Regions from separate parts of the Pseudoalteromonas sp. PAST1 genome, predicted to be linked through region 2. Evidence: predicted binding sites of a transcription regulator. Region 2 holds the regulator's gene; the other holds the start of a gene.
The links. Region 2 encodes FliA, which starts transcription of late flagellar genes. Its sites were predicted from a motif close to CTAAAGNTNNNNNNNNNNNNGCCGATA; they were not measured.

Region 1: L1272_RS01875 (DUF4402 domain-containing protein) is a predicted target of FliA. The motif match lies at 2,046-2,072, and genes of this name have one in related genera.

What each region holds. Positions count from the first base shown of each region.
Region 1 covers NZ_JAKGBH010000003.1:30,038-33,456, reverse strand. The annotation lists gene galU (UTP--glucose-1-phosphate uridylyltransferase GalU) at 1-392, shown strand, start outside; gene L1272_RS01885 (SPOR domain-containing protein) at 863-1,330, shown strand; gene L1272_RS01880 (SPOR domain-containing protein) at 1,404-2,012, shown strand; gene L1272_RS01875 (DUF4402 domain-containing protein) at 2,124-2,717, shown strand; gene L1272_RS01870 (DUF4402 domain-containing protein) at 2,737-3,204, shown strand; gene L1272_RS01865 (fimbria/pilus periplasmic chaperone) at 3,213-3,419, shown strand, end outside.
Region 2 covers NZ_JAKGBH010000010.1:72,639-76,057, reverse strand. The annotation lists gene flhF (flagellar biosynthesis protein FlhF) at 1-395, shown strand, start outside; gene L1272_RS07020 (MinD/ParA family ATP-binding protein) at 388-1,248, shown strand; gene L1272_RS07015 (RNA polymerase sigma factor FliA) at 1,275-1,985, shown strand; gene cheY (chemotaxis response regulator CheY) at 2,026-2,409, shown strand; gene L1272_RS07005 (protein phosphatase CheZ) at 2,427-3,194, shown strand; gene L1272_RS07000 (chemotaxis protein CheA) at 3,210-3,419, shown strand, end outside.

The DNA.
Region 1 (3,419 bases), on a different contig from region 2:
TGCCGCAAAACGAAGTAGACAAGTTCGGTGTAGTAGACTTAGGTGATGTAACAATCAATCAAGGTGAAAGCGCCGCAATTTTGAATATGGTTGAAAAGCCTCCTATTGATCAAGCTCCATCAAATCTTGCTGTTGTGGGTCGCTATGTACTGAGCAAAAATATTTGGCCATTACTTGCAAAAACTCCAGCTGGGGCAGGTGATGAAATTCAATTAACAGATGCCATAGCCATGCTAATGGAAAAAGAAACGGTTGATGCATACTCTATGAAAGGTAAAAGCCATGACTGTGGTAGCAAAATTGGTTATTTAAAAGCCATCGTTGAATTTGCTTTACGACGTGAGGAATTCAAAGATGAATTGAGCGACTTCATAAAGTCGTTGGTTAAATAACCAATTCTATTTACTTAGTAATAAATTATGTTAAAAAAGTGCCTATATGGCACTTTTTTGTTATTTACAAGCAGCTGACAATTGTTGATTATTAACAAATTAGGGACTTTTCTGATATACCTTTGTCTTATAGGGTTGTTAAGATGAGTATGGTGATTAATTGCTCTAATTCAGTTAGTTAACTGAGTAATGAAAAGCATTAATAATTTTGCTGCAAATTGTTTATGTTATAAAGCTACTTTTTACTAACAACATGATTTGCAGCGAATTAAAGCACTAAACTGAAATTATAATAAAAACATAATGTTAGTGTTTATTTTCAATATCTTAAATTATCTTTTAGCTTTTGATGTACAGGTAAGTACTAACAGATAGTCTTCTTCAAAGTAAGAAGCAATTTTTTAACGGTACGTTTAAGAATCCTGATTATGAAAGATTACTTCAAGCCTTTTCGCTGCAGTATATACCTAATGGTGTTATTAACTGTTTCTGGTTGCAGTAATGAGCTGCTGCTAAGCTCTACCGTTAATTCTATGCAAAGTTTTGCTCTTCGCTTAATCGATCCTATTTTTCAAATTAATGTAAAAACTAGTTCTGAGCTTCAATCAACGGCTACACAAAAAAATACCCTAGCCACTGCTGCTATATTAGCACCTACAAAACCTAATTATACTTTTGCGTTACAGTTAGCATCAGTTAGCTCTGAGACCGCAATAGAAGTCACCTTTCATAAAATGGCAAAACAAGCGCCTAGTATTTTTCAAGGTAAACCAATTTTGAATGTTGAAGTTGCAGATGTGCATGATAGAACTTTCTACCGCTTAAAGTTTGGAGGCTATAAGTATTTAAAAAATGCGAAAGCTGACTGCGCGGCTATTAAGCGACAAGGTATTGATTGTTGGGTTAGTAAATACACAGATAATCGAATTTATTTTTAGCGTCAAATATTCACTCTAAAGGTGGCATTTTTATTGCTAAGATTTAAGTCTGTTTTTTAGAATTGACGTCACCATGCATTTTTCTATTTTCTCTAAATATTTATTGTTAACCATCTGCTTAACTGCTTTAACAGCATGTATGATGAGCCAAGAACAAAGCCAGCCTGTTTATACTGAACAGCAGGTACAGCAATTTGCTGCCGAGTGGCAAAATCAACAGCCTAGCATTGAACGTCTTGCTGCAATGGAAAAAGACCTTGCGTTGTTAATCGAGGTACTTTCGGCTAATAGTGATTTAACTGCACAACCATCGGCATTTGAGCCGCAAAATGATGTGATCTATCACCAAAGTGAGCAAATACAATCTCAGCAATCATCATCAATCGACTCATTAGAAACGATTATTGCTGCAAACAAAGCAGCAGAAGCAGGTGTGCAATTAGGTTTATATTTAACGCCGAAAAAGGTCAGACATCAGGTCTTGAACCTTAAACGTGATTATCCTGCTGTTTTAAATGACCTAGATTTTCGCTTTAAAACTCGTGAGCAAAAAGGGGTAACCTTGTATGGATTACGAGCAGGTCCATTTGCAAATTATACTCAGGCGACAGCTTTTTGTGAGATAGCCAAAAGAATGGGGCAAACTTGTGTGACAGCCCCTTTTATTGGGGAGATGCTATAAGTATCTTTCCTCTTGGAAATTAGGGGATTAACCTTAAAGTATTTGTTCTAGAGGTCGATAAAGCTTAAAATACATCAAAATGGCTTAGCCATTTATTTATAAGGACTTAATATGAAATTACCTCTTTCTTTAATTGCATGCTCATTAGCATTTTCTGCTTTTTATTCTTATGCCACTACTGAATCTTTCAGTGCAACAGTAAAGGTTCAAAACTCAGTTGTTTTAACAAAAGGAAATGATCTAAATTTTGGTACTATTCGTGCCGTAGCCGATCCTTCAGGTGCTGCGCAAGCTGTTTTAACAATTAACCCAGAACCTGATGCAAGCCCTGTTTCAACAAGAACAGATGCATCTCCTGCGATTATTTCAATTATTGAGCAAGGGTCTCCTGCTTCATTTACGGTATCGGAAGCGGTGCCAAATGCGCGTTTGTCGATTACTGATCCTACTGCTAATACTTTAGCTTCTGATGGACAAGGTTTAAATGAGCCAAACTTTATTGTTGATGAATGGAAGTATTTTATTACTTCAGGCCCAAATGCAAATGCTTATTACCTTCCAGGCAGCCCAAATTTAACAGCAGATGCAGACGGCAGTGTTGAGTTTAACATTGGTGCCAATTTATCTACCTCAAATTCGGCGTCATCTGAGCCTTATCGTGATGTTGAGTATACCGGCACTTTCCAATTAGAAGTTGCTTACTAATAATACTAGGTAATTAGTCATGCGCTTTTTGCTTTTAGCTACTGTTTTATTTTGTGTGTTCTCAACACCCTTACAGGCTGCGAGCACAGAGCAACAAGCGCTTGATTTTGGTACTCTAGTTATTCTAGCTAATACAAATACCAGCTCTGTAATCGTCAAAGATGATGGCAGTATCAATACGCAGGGCTCGGTTTATGTTCTTAAAAATGGCCGCCCTGCAGAATTATTACTTACTGACTTTCCAGCTAGAACTCAGCTAACTATGAATCTAGTTGCCCCAGTTGACTTAACACATGATATCGATGGCAACTCGAGTGCTGGATTTTCTGTACGCCTTAATGGTTTTCCTAAATATGTGATTACCAATGAATTTGGTGAAGCAAAAGTATTTATTGGCGGTATTTTAACGACAGACCGTAGCGCTAAACCATACGCTGATGGTCAGTATTCTTCTACAACTTATTTAGAAATATCAGTCGATTACTAAGGATAGATATGTTCGCAAAACGTCTTTTATGTGGACTTCTTTTTGTTTTTTTCAGTCAATATGCAACGGCAAACTTACTTATTTCACCAACGCGGGTTTCATTTGATGAGCGCCAACGAAGCGCAAAAGTCACCGTCATTAATAGCTCAGAAGAGTACCGTACTTACCGCGTGGTATGGAGCGAAAAATTAGCGCTACCTGGTGGGGGCTATCAA
Region 2 (3,419 bases):
GTATGAGCCAACGTGATTTACGTTTAACTGAGCAATTAAACACCTTAATGCGTAATCAGCGTGTTGATATTCGTAGTTATTTAGTATTGAGTGCGACAGCACAGATAAATGTGTTGCAAGAAACCGTAAGACACTTTAAAAAGGTTCATCTAAGTGGCTGTATCTTCACTAAATTGGATGAATCTTTAAGTTTAGGTGAGATTATTAGTATAGCGATTCAAAATCGCCTGCCAATAGGGTATCTTACTAACGGTCAGCGTGTTCCTGAAGATATTCGCGTAGCGAATGCTGAAAAACTAGTGAAAAAAGCTGAACAATTGTATTTAAAACGAGCAAAAGCACAACATTCACGACGTCAAGCAGTAGCGTCGAACACAGTAGGGATGTATGATTAACACAGTATTAGATCAAGCAAGCGGCCTGCGCAAAATGAATCAAAATAATAATAGTGGCGTTAAAGTTATCGCTGTGACTGGCGGTAAAGGTGGAGTGGGTAAAACCAATGTTTCACTCAACACCGCAATCGCATTAGGGCAGCAAGGAAATCGTGTATTAGTACTAGATGCCGATTTAGGTTTGGCAAACTGTGACGTGATGCTTGGCCTTCGTGTTGAACGTAACTTATCTCATGTTTTGTCAGGCGAGTGTGAGCTTGACGAAATTCTCGTTGAAGGTCCTGCAGGTATAAAAATTGTACCAGCGACGTCTGGTTCGCAAAGCATGGTGGAATTAACACCATCTGAGCATGCAGGCCTTATCCGCGCTTTTAGTGAGTTAAACACCGAGTTTGATATTTTAATTGTCGATACCGCTGCAGGTATTTCTGACATGGTATTAAGCTTTTCTCGTGCAGCCCAAGATGTTGTTGTGGTTGTATGCGATGAACCTACCTCAATTACCGATGCTTATGCGCTTATAAAAGTGCTTAGCCGTGAGCATGGCGTATATAAATTTAAAATTGTTGCCAATATGGTGCGCAGTTTGCGTGAAGGGCAAGAATTATTTGCTAAACTTTCAAAAGTAACGGATCGCTTTTTAGACGTTTCAATGGAGTTGGTAGCTACCATTCCTTATGACGAGAACATGCGTAAATCTACGCGACGTCAAAAGGTGATTGTTGAATTATTTCCAAACTCACCAGCTGCGGTGGCGTTTAAAACATTAGCAACAAAAGCAGTTAAGTGGCCGATCCCTAATCAACCTTCTGGCCATTTAGAATTTTTCATTGAAAAACTAGTAAACGGCTAACTATGACAACATCGGTGAATAAAGCGATGGGATATCAATCAGCACAAAACTTAAATGCGATTGTTGAAAAACATGCCTCTTTAGTTAAAAAAGTGGCGTGCCATCTAATTGCTCGTTTACCTGCCAGTGTCCAACTCGATGATTTAATTCAATCAGGCATGATAGGCCTAATTGAAGCATCAAAAAACTTTGATGCTAGCAAAGGGGCTAGTTTCGAAACTTTCGCTGGAATTCGTATTCGTGGTGCGATGTTAGACGAAATTCGTAGAGGTGACTGGGCACCACGCTCAGTTCACCGAAATGCTCGCCTTGTGGCTGAAACCATTTCCGAATTAGAAAGCACGCTAAATCGTGAACCTAAAGATACAGAAGTCGCTGAAAAACTTGATATAACGCTCGATGAGTACCATCATATTCTACATGATGTAAATTCTAGTAAAGTATTAGGTATAGAGGACTTAGGCGTTGATGAAGACGTCATTACACCTGTAGGTCAGGATTTAGGACTAGACAAACCGTTTAATAACGTTAAAAATGAGCGGTTTAACCAATCTCTATTAACGGCTATCCAATCGTTACCAGAAAGAGATGCACTTGTTTTGTCTTTGTACTACAACGACGAAATGAACTTAAAAGAAATAGGACACATACTCGATGTAAGTGAATCGCGTGTGAGTCAGATACATGGTCAGGCGATGATTAAGCTCAAAGCAAAAATCAATGACTGGATTAATTAGTAGTAAGTAAATATAGGTTCAAACCTCACCGGAGGATGTTTTGGATAAAAACATGAAAATTCTTGTTGTTGATGATTTTTCTACAATGAGACGTATCATTAAAAATCTATTAAGGGATTTAGGTTTTACCAATGTGCAGGAAGCTGACGATGGTTCAACAGCATTGCCAATGCTACAAAATCAAGAATTTGATTTTGTTGTAACAGATTGGAACATGCCAGGTATGCAAGGCATTGATTTGTTAAGAGCAATTCGTGCTGATGATAGCCTTAAGCATATTCCTGTATTAATGGTGACAGCTGAAGCGAAAAAAGAACAAATTGTTGCTGCTGCTCAAGCGGGTGTTAATGGCTATATCGTTAAACCATTCACTGCTGCGACACTTAAAACCAAATTGGAAAAAGTGTTTGAACGTTTAGGTTAATCTAAGGGGAGAGGCTTATGTCAGCACTAGCTGCGCCTCAAATAAGTTTAGAGCAAGCTCGTCAACTTGTTGAGTTTCTTGAAAATGGTGAACAAGAAAAAGCTGATCAGCTGATACTTGAAACAGCATCAAAAGAACAATCAGAGCTGTTTGCTGAAATCGGTAAACTGACGCGACAATTACATGAAGCGCTAAAAAACTTTGATCTAGATACTCGTCTTTCAGATTTAACTACCGATGCGATCCCAGACGCTAAGCAGCGCTTAAATTATGTTATGGAAATGACAGAAAGCGCCGCTAACAAAACCATGGATGCAGTTGAAGCTAGTTTACCTATAGCGCAACAACTTGCAGATGAAATAGCGACGATTAAACCAACGTGGGATCGTTTAATGAGCCGAGAAATAGAGCTCGGTGAGTTTAAAAAGCTATGTCATAGCTTAGATAATTTTATGAATAACTCGCATACTAAAACCGATGAGCTACAGGGCTTGATGACCAATGTGCTGATGGCACAGGACTATCAAGATTTGACGGGGCAAGTAATCCGTCGCGTCATTGAGTTAGTGCGAGAAGTAGAAGACAGTTTAATTAATCTCTTAACTGTGTTTGGCAGTCAAGAAGATGGTCATCAACAACAAGAAAAACAGGCCATAGAAAAAGCACCTGCAACAAGTGATACACTAGCAGGTCCTGAAGGGCCGATTATTGATAAAGACTCTCGTGATGATGTTGTCTCAGGACAAGATGAAGTCGATGATCTATTATCAAGTCTGGGCTTCTAAGAGGAGAGTAGCTGCATGAGCTTTGAAGTCGATGAAGATATTTTACAGGATTTCCTTGTTGAGGCAGGAGAAATCTTAGAGCTTTTGTCAGAGCAATTAGTTGAGCTTGAGAACAATCCCGAAGACAAAGATCTCTTAAACGCCATTTTTAGAGGCTTCCACACTGTCAAAGGCGGTGCAGGCTTTTTAAGCATGACTGAACTTGTTGATGCGTGTCACGGTGCA